2 regions of the Paenibacillus sp. S02 genome follow, and region 1 is predicted to be linked to the other one. Evidence: predicted binding sites of a transcription regulator. Region 1 holds the regulator's gene; the other holds the start of a gene.

The links. The regulator CtsR, encoded in region 1, represses protease genes until heat stress. The targets are predictions, from matches to a motif close to ATGGTCAATAAAGGTCAAACA.
Region 2: clpP (ATP-dependent Clp endopeptidase proteolytic subunit ClpP) is a predicted target of CtsR. The motif match lies at 1,922-1,942, and genes of this name have one in related genera.

What each region holds. Positions count from the first base shown of each region.
Region 1 is NZ_CP073682.1:5,329,401-5,333,230, forward strand. Features, by position in the region: gene mcsB (protein-arginine kinase McsB) at 1-939, opposite strand, end outside; gene mcsA (protein-arginine kinase activator protein McsA) at 968-1,492, opposite strand; gene KAI36_RS23825 (CtsR family transcriptional regulator) at 1,562-2,026, opposite strand; gene KAI36_RS23830 (GNAT family N-acetyltransferase) at 2,566-3,753, opposite strand.
Region 2 is NZ_CP073682.1:212,465-216,294, reverse strand. Features, by position in the region: gene gap (type I glyceraldehyde-3-phosphate dehydrogenase) at 1-368, opposite strand, end outside; gene KAI36_RS00960 (sugar-binding transcriptional regulator) at 463-1,500, opposite strand; tRNA gene KAI36_RS00955 (tRNA-Arg) at 1,770-1,844, shown strand; gene clpP (ATP-dependent Clp endopeptidase proteolytic subunit ClpP) at 2,055-2,651, shown strand; gene KAI36_RS00945 (PdaC/SigV domain-containing protein) at 2,776-3,830, opposite strand, start outside.

The sequences.
Region 1 (3,830 bases):
CATCGCTGCGGTGGAAGGACGCTCCAAAATTCCTAAATCTACGCCAAGACGTACATCGGATAGCCGCTGTGCAGCCTCCTTGGAATCCAATACTGCTGCATATGACAAAATACCGAATGAACGCATCACCCGATCTGTAATTCGCAGCATAGATTCATTCATTAGCCTTTCTCTGGCAGAACGCTCATGCTCAATAATTTGTAGCACCACGCCATGTAGATTCTCAATAATCTCCGCTTCGGTTTGTCCCAGTGTAATCTGATTAGATACCTGAAACAAATTTCCGACCGCTTCGCTACCTTCACCGTAAATGCCACGAACTGTAAGACCTACCTGTGAAACAGCAGACAATATACGATTGATTTGATGAGTCATGACTAATGCGGGCAAATGCATCATCACCGAAGCTCTCATACCTGTGCCGACATTCGTCGGACAACTGGTCAGAAAACCTCTCCGATCATCAAATGCATAATCAACATGCGCCTCAAATGCATCATCAATAATCATAGCGCGTTCCCAAGCTTCCCTAACCTGACATCCCGGATATAAGCACTGGATACGCAGATGATCCTCTTCGTTTATCATAACACTAACCGATTCATCATCGCTTATTAAAACAGCACCGTTACGAGATTCGTTCGCCAAATTAGGACTAATCAAATGCTTCTCAACCAGCACCCGCTTGTCGATCTCATCCAACTCGGATATTTTCAACGTATGAAAAGTACCAAAACCACCCAAATCATCATACTGAAGGATATCCGTTAAGCGTTGAAGTGCTTCTTCCGATTGCTGATTGGTAGCAAGCATGGGAAAAGGCAGATGCTGCAAGTTACGCGCAATTCTCACCCGGCTGCTAATGACAATCTCCGAATCCGCAGCATCACCACGCATCCAGTCACTTAGCGGCTTCTCCGTAAACCGAATATTGGGCATTACGCATCCCTCCTACTCTTCACAAACTTTACTCTTTAGTCATTTCTTTTTCAAGCTCTCTGATTTGATCCCTAAGCTCAGCAGCTGATTCAAATTCTTCCTGTACAATATGCTGTTGCATCTCTTTTTTCAAATCGTCAATTTGCCGTTTAACCTTCAGTCGGCCTCCAGTGCGAACCGGAACTTTACCAACATGATTCGTACTGCCATGCACACGCTTGAACAGAGGGTCCAGACGACTATCAAAATATTGATAGCACGATGGGCATCCGAAACGTCCTAACTTACTAAACTGTGCATAGGTCATGCCACAATCCTTGCATTGCAGGTTCTGCGGACCACTGTGGCCTGGAGACTGGCTCTTTGTACTGGAGTCAAAATCCAACATCCCCGACAACAAGCTATGAATCGAAAAGCCGTTAGGTGTTCCAGGGATCATCTCCCCTTTTTCCTTGGCACACGTCTCACAAATATGAAACTCTGTCTTTTCGCCATTCACAATTTTGGTGAAATGCAAAGTTGCCGGCCGCATATTACATTCTTGGCACAGCATAAAAGCACCTCCTTCAATGTCAGGATTTATACCAATCCCTACATCCAAACGTTAGTCTCTATTCACACACTATTTGGTCGCCAGCAACGAGATCAGCATAGCCTTAAGCAATCTTGCTCGCAGTTGATCACGATAGGGAAGCTTCAGTAATAATGTATCCCTTGATAAAGCAGCCTTCATTAGATTTGCTTCCCTTTTGCTTAAAAAATGGGCTTCCTCTAACTGATAAATCAGTCCTTCGGCTGCCGATTGGCTTATTTCCTCCCCGATGCTCTGATGAAGATGTGTATGGATGGCATGCTGTGCAGGCAGCTGAATTCGCTGAATACGAATGTAGCCCCCGCCACCGCGTTTACTTTCCACCACATAGCCTTTTTCCAGCGTAAACCGGGTGCTAATTACATAATTAATTTGCGACGGCACGCAGGAAAAGCGGTCAGCCAGATCATTGCGCTGAATCTCCACTAAACCTTGGGGACTTTCCAGCAATATACTCTTCAAATATTGTTCAATAATATCGGAAACATTGCGCATTTCATCATCCTCCACTAACGGAAACGCAAGTATTCAAGTACATTTCACGCTCCACAGAGTCCGCCGTATATTGAACTTAACCAAACGGTAAAGTCACGAATCTAAGCTGTATTCAGGCTATTGCCTGATCTACATCCATTGGAATTGTACCGTTTTGTCTCTAGTGTGGCCTTTATTTGCGATTAATCATACACTTCTCTTATGTTCATAAGAGTCAGCTCCTAACTATACGCAAATCATTTCGATCCTCATTTACTTCTTTGCTATCAAAATTACCTTATACAGCTAATCCATCAGCATAGTACTTCTACAGAATCACACTAGGCTTGATTGACTTTGACTTTCTTTGACTATATTCATATTATAGCACATTATTCATTTTTGCCAAGGGGTCAATACCATTTTTCGCAATCTAATTATGTTTTATACAATACCATAAAAAAACTCTTCCCATTACAGAAAGAGTTTTGAAAATTATGATAACCACACAAGTCATGTTCCCTGAAAGATGGAGCCTAAGAAGAACTAAATGGCCTTTATCAGAAAAAATCCAATAAGAACGTTTGTTTTACTGGTATTACACGTTTAAGTGCAGACACAGACTCACTGCCCCCTTCAATACGACCCCATTTATACAGATCATCAGCCTGCTGGTAGCCAAGCATCAGAGTGGTCAGTGACTGAATCCCAAGTTTCAAGTCAGCTACTATGGCGTTTTCAGATGAATTGCTTATATCCACTCTCTCCAGATGTCCTTGCCCCTTCGTAGTAATCGTTAATCTCCATAATCCATCATTCCATGGAGCATACCGATCAGTCAGATTTAAGGTTAAACTTGTTTCTTCTCCAATCTGTTCAAAAGGGTATCTTTCTATAAAAGCAGCTGCATCCACAATACGACCCATAAAATAAGGCACAGTTTCCTGTTGAATTCGTGGATCATCGAGTAAAAATGGCAGATTGTCATCTGCTGGAACGTAATTAAATTTACCTTGGGCTATCATTGAGTCATGATTTGCAAAATAAGTCCATAAAGCCCGACGAGCCGTCTCATTTTCATAAATCAACTCATCACAATTCAACTGTTTATCTTCAATTTTGTATAGTGCATATCCCTGAGGATCGCCTGTTTCTGAGTAATATACCGCAGTTCGATAGTTCTCATTTAAAATCCGCTCTTGCCACCATTCCTTATCTCGTACCAGCGTGCCATTATAACGAGATGCATACGCTTGATACACTTGGTCCAATTCTAAAATATCTTTGACATCGCGTTTGACTGTACCTTCTGTTTTAAGTTTTGCAGGGAATTTATCAATGGGAATGACGTACTTTTTATATTCAATATACGTTTCCCAACCAAATTTACGATAGAAGGCAAAGGAGAATGGATGCAGAAAAGAAAGGCTTTGTCCCGCAGACTTCATTTCTTCAAGCGCATGCGTCAGCAAACGTGACACCATGCCTCCGCGACGCTTTTCTGGCCACGTTGCCACACCAGCAATGCCCCCCATATCAAAAACCTGACCGTTTATGTATACCTGTAGCGGTAACAAAGTCAGTTTAGCATTCAAGTCATGTCCGTCGAATATTCCCCATGTTTGCTCTGGTTTGAATTTCTTCTTGGATTTTTCCAGATCCTCCAGGGACATTGTAAACTGAAAAGCATATTGAGATAATTCAATAGCCGCTTCAAATTCCTCACGTTGTAATTGTCTGATCTCCATAACTTCGTCACCTCGCTTGTATACTTGGGCATCCATAAAAAGATTACACACTTAGAGTGTGGCAAACCCCATTCTCT
Region 2 (3,830 bases), 940 kb from region 1:
GCTGGAGCGGAGATAACAACTTTTTTAGCGCCGCCTTTCAAATGTTTCTCAGCAGCTTCTTTAGTTGTGAAGAAACCTGTACATTCCAGAACGATGTCTACACCCAGGTCTCCCCAAGGCAGTTCTTCAGGGTTGCGGTTAGCCAAAACTTTAACTTCTTTACCGTTTACTTTGAAGAAGCCGTCATGTACTTCTACTTGTCCTTGGAAATTACCTTGTGTTGTATCATATTTCAACAAATGTGCCAACATTTTGGAATCTGTCAAGTCATTGATTGCTACTACTTCAATACCTTCCACATTTTGAATCCGGCGGAAAGCAAGGCGTCCAATACGTCCGAAACCGTTAATACCAACTTTAACTGTCATGAGTGAGTTCCTCCCAAAGTTCGTTTAGTTTAGTTTTATATATTCAAGACAGACCCGAAAGTCCGTCAAGACAACATTATTCATAAATCCTATATTAATCATTTAAATAACGACTTACAATCTCAACAGCAGCGCCTTCGTCGGTGACTAGAATGTCCTCTTGCCCGAAACGCAGTACCGCATGAATAGCGGCCGCCTTGTTTTTGCCTCCAGCTACACCTAGAACCGTATCGGTACGCCTAATGTCCTCCAATCGGAGTCCAAGCGTCAGCATTCTGTGAACAACGACGCCATCTTCGTTAAAGTAATAACCAAACGATTCGGCTACCGCTCCTTCACTGCTGATCTGGGCAAAGGTTTCGGGATCAAGTTTACGTCTATGTGCCATCGCTATGGCGTTGCCTATCCCGTGAATGATGATACGACTCTCGCGAATCAGGCTCAATATATCCTGAATGTTCGTATCTTCAAGCAAGGAGTTGTAAGCATGATTGCTGAGCAAATCCGGTACATGGAGCAGACGGTATTGAGCGCCTACCTTGCGAGCCATTGTGGAAGCAATTGTGTTGGCCTGCATTTCCATGCTTTCTCCCAAACCCCCGCGTGCCGGTACAAACCACCCACCCTTAAGTGGGCCATTAGAAGGTAGTGCCAGTTGTTCCGCCACGTCGGCAATCGTCGTGCCACCTGTTACAGCGACCACATCCTCGTCGTCCATAACACTCAGCAACGCTTTTGCTCCAGCGCGCCCCAGCTCCTGCTTTGTTAACGGAGAAGCATCCGAATCCCCTGGAACGACAACCACCTTCCTCAAACCATAGGCTTGACGAATCTGGTCCTCCAATTGGGACAGGCCGAACAAGTTGTTCGCAATCGGCTCCAGCTGTTCCAGCAGATCCAGTCCTGCTTTGCTCACCTTCATGCCTACACTCTCAATCTCAATTAGCCCCTGAGCTTTAAGAAGATCGGTTTCGGCGCGCAACACGCGCTCGGTCATGTTCAGTGAAGCTGCCAGTGTTCTGCGTCCAACAACATCGGACAGCATAATCTGATGCAGGATCGTGTACCTTTTTTTCAAAACATCCATGAGGTCGGGCAGAAGCTGCTTCTGTATTTCTAATATCTTTCGCATGCTTTCCACTCCCGCACACTTCTAAGTTCTGTCTCTAATGCTCTATCTCTAACTGGTCTTAAAACGTCCCGGGATAACTTTTTAAGTCCCACGTATATCTTAACCAATATTTGCTCCACATGCAAGTCTATCTGAACCTATATTTCTCAACCATTTATCTGAATATGCGCATTTAATAAAAGCTTGCAATTCACTGCTGTATATCATATAATCATCTTTGTTTCCAATTAGCTGTTTAATTAGTTAGTTGTTTGCATTGATTCAACTATGCGCCCGTGGTCCAACGGATATGACGTAGGCCTCCGGAGCCTGAGATCGAGGTTCGATTCCTCGCGGGCGCGCCATTTTAAATGAACGCTTAAATGCTTCTATATAGTCTTTTAACCAATAAGAGCGCTGAGGGCTCTTTTTTTTAATCATTAGTTTGACTTTCTTTGACTTTTTGTTTGAAATTGTTTATCATGTGGTTAATACGGTAACAGTTTATAAATAAGGGACGTGTAATCGGCATGTCCACCAAATCCACTAACGATATTTAAGGGAGGTTTTTTGACGTGAGCTATGTTCCTATGGTAGTAGAACAAAGTAACCGCGGCGAACGCGCCTATGACATTTATTCCAGACTGTTAAAGGATCGCATTATTTTGTTAGGCTCGGACGTCAATGACGTTGTAGCCAACTCTATAATTGCGCAAATGCTGTTTTTGGCTGCCGAAGATCCTGAAAAAGATATTCACTTGTATATTAACAGCCCTGGCGGTTCCATTACAGCTGGTATGGCCATTTTCGATACGATGCAATACATTAAACCTGACGTATCTACGATTTGCGTAGGTATGGCGGCTTCCATGGGCGCGTTCTTGCTGAATGCAGGCGCCAAAGGTAAACGTTTCGCTTTGCCAAACAGTGAAATTATGATTCACCAACCCCTGGGTGGTGCACAAGGTCAGGCAACGGATATCGAAATCCGCGCACGCCGCATTCTGAAAATGCGTGATAAACTGAACCGCATTCTCGCAGATCGCACAGGCCAACCACTGGAGCGCATTGAAAAAGATACAGACCGTGACTACTTCATGTCTGCTGATGATGCCAAGGAATACGGTATTATTGATAAAGTGCTAACTAGCTCCTCTCCAGAAGGTGTATAAGGGAAGAAATTCATCTCTCGTTAACTGGTAAATGAAAAAGCTGCTCCGGATTTTCTTATCCGGTAGGCAGCTTTTTTGCTTTATTGTTTTTTAGGTTATAGACAATTGAACTTATTTATTTCTACTATTCATTCTGTCCCGCAAAAGGCTTTCCGCCTTGAGGCAGCAATTGACCGAACGAATAGGTAAACTCCGGAATTCCATACGCGTATGGCGCATAATCATACAAATCAAACACGATTGTTACTCCACTGTTAGTCACATAAAAATTCTGATCTGCCGCCAGCTCTTTAAATTTGCCGAATCCTTCGCCAGCCTGAAGTGCATCAATTTTTTTCTTCAAATCAACATTGAGGAACTTTTTGTAGTTCGGATTTGCCTTCAATACGTCAGACAATTGCAGCAGTTTACCATCAGCGAGCGAGAACGTATATCCTTTACGTGCTGTCATGCCATGTGCGCCACCCGTATACGAGTAGTCCTGCATAATCACACTCAGAATACCATCTTTGTTATAGGCAATCGCAAAATCATTCCCGAACTCATACGGTCTTTCTGTTGTAGCCTCTCCCTCAGCCATCATCTTTTTGCCTGCTGCCACTATACCTTCTGCATGCTTTTTAAGCACATTGTTAATGGCCTGTTGAGCCTCAGGATTCAGCTGGCTGCCACTAATTTGCGGGTACTTAATCTTGTAGGACACCTTTGCATTACTTGAAGCTGGAAGTGTTTGAGACGCAATTGTGATCGGATTTAGCTGGCTTTTACTCAGCGTTACTGTTTTCTGAGCTGCATTCCATTGAGCATCTATGCCCAGATAGTCTTTCAGCAGACTCATAGGAATGTATAGCTTCCCAGCGATCTGTTTGGCATCCATGCTACGTGTATTGATTCCATTGACGTTGACGTAGGCATCCGAGGAAGAAGCCATAATGTAAAGTTTATTGTACCCGCTACCTACGGTATATGTCGCTGTTTTCGCATCATAGCTTACTGGAATCCCCAGGCTGTCACGCAGTGCGGCCACCGGAATCATTGTACTCCCGTTCACTTGCACACCTTTAGCGGGCAACGTTTTACCATTCCATTGAATGGTGATTCCTGGTTGCTGTGTTGTTGCTTGCTGCTGCTTCGTCGATGCTGCCTGGATATAGGAAACGGGAACAGCTGTGACTCCTG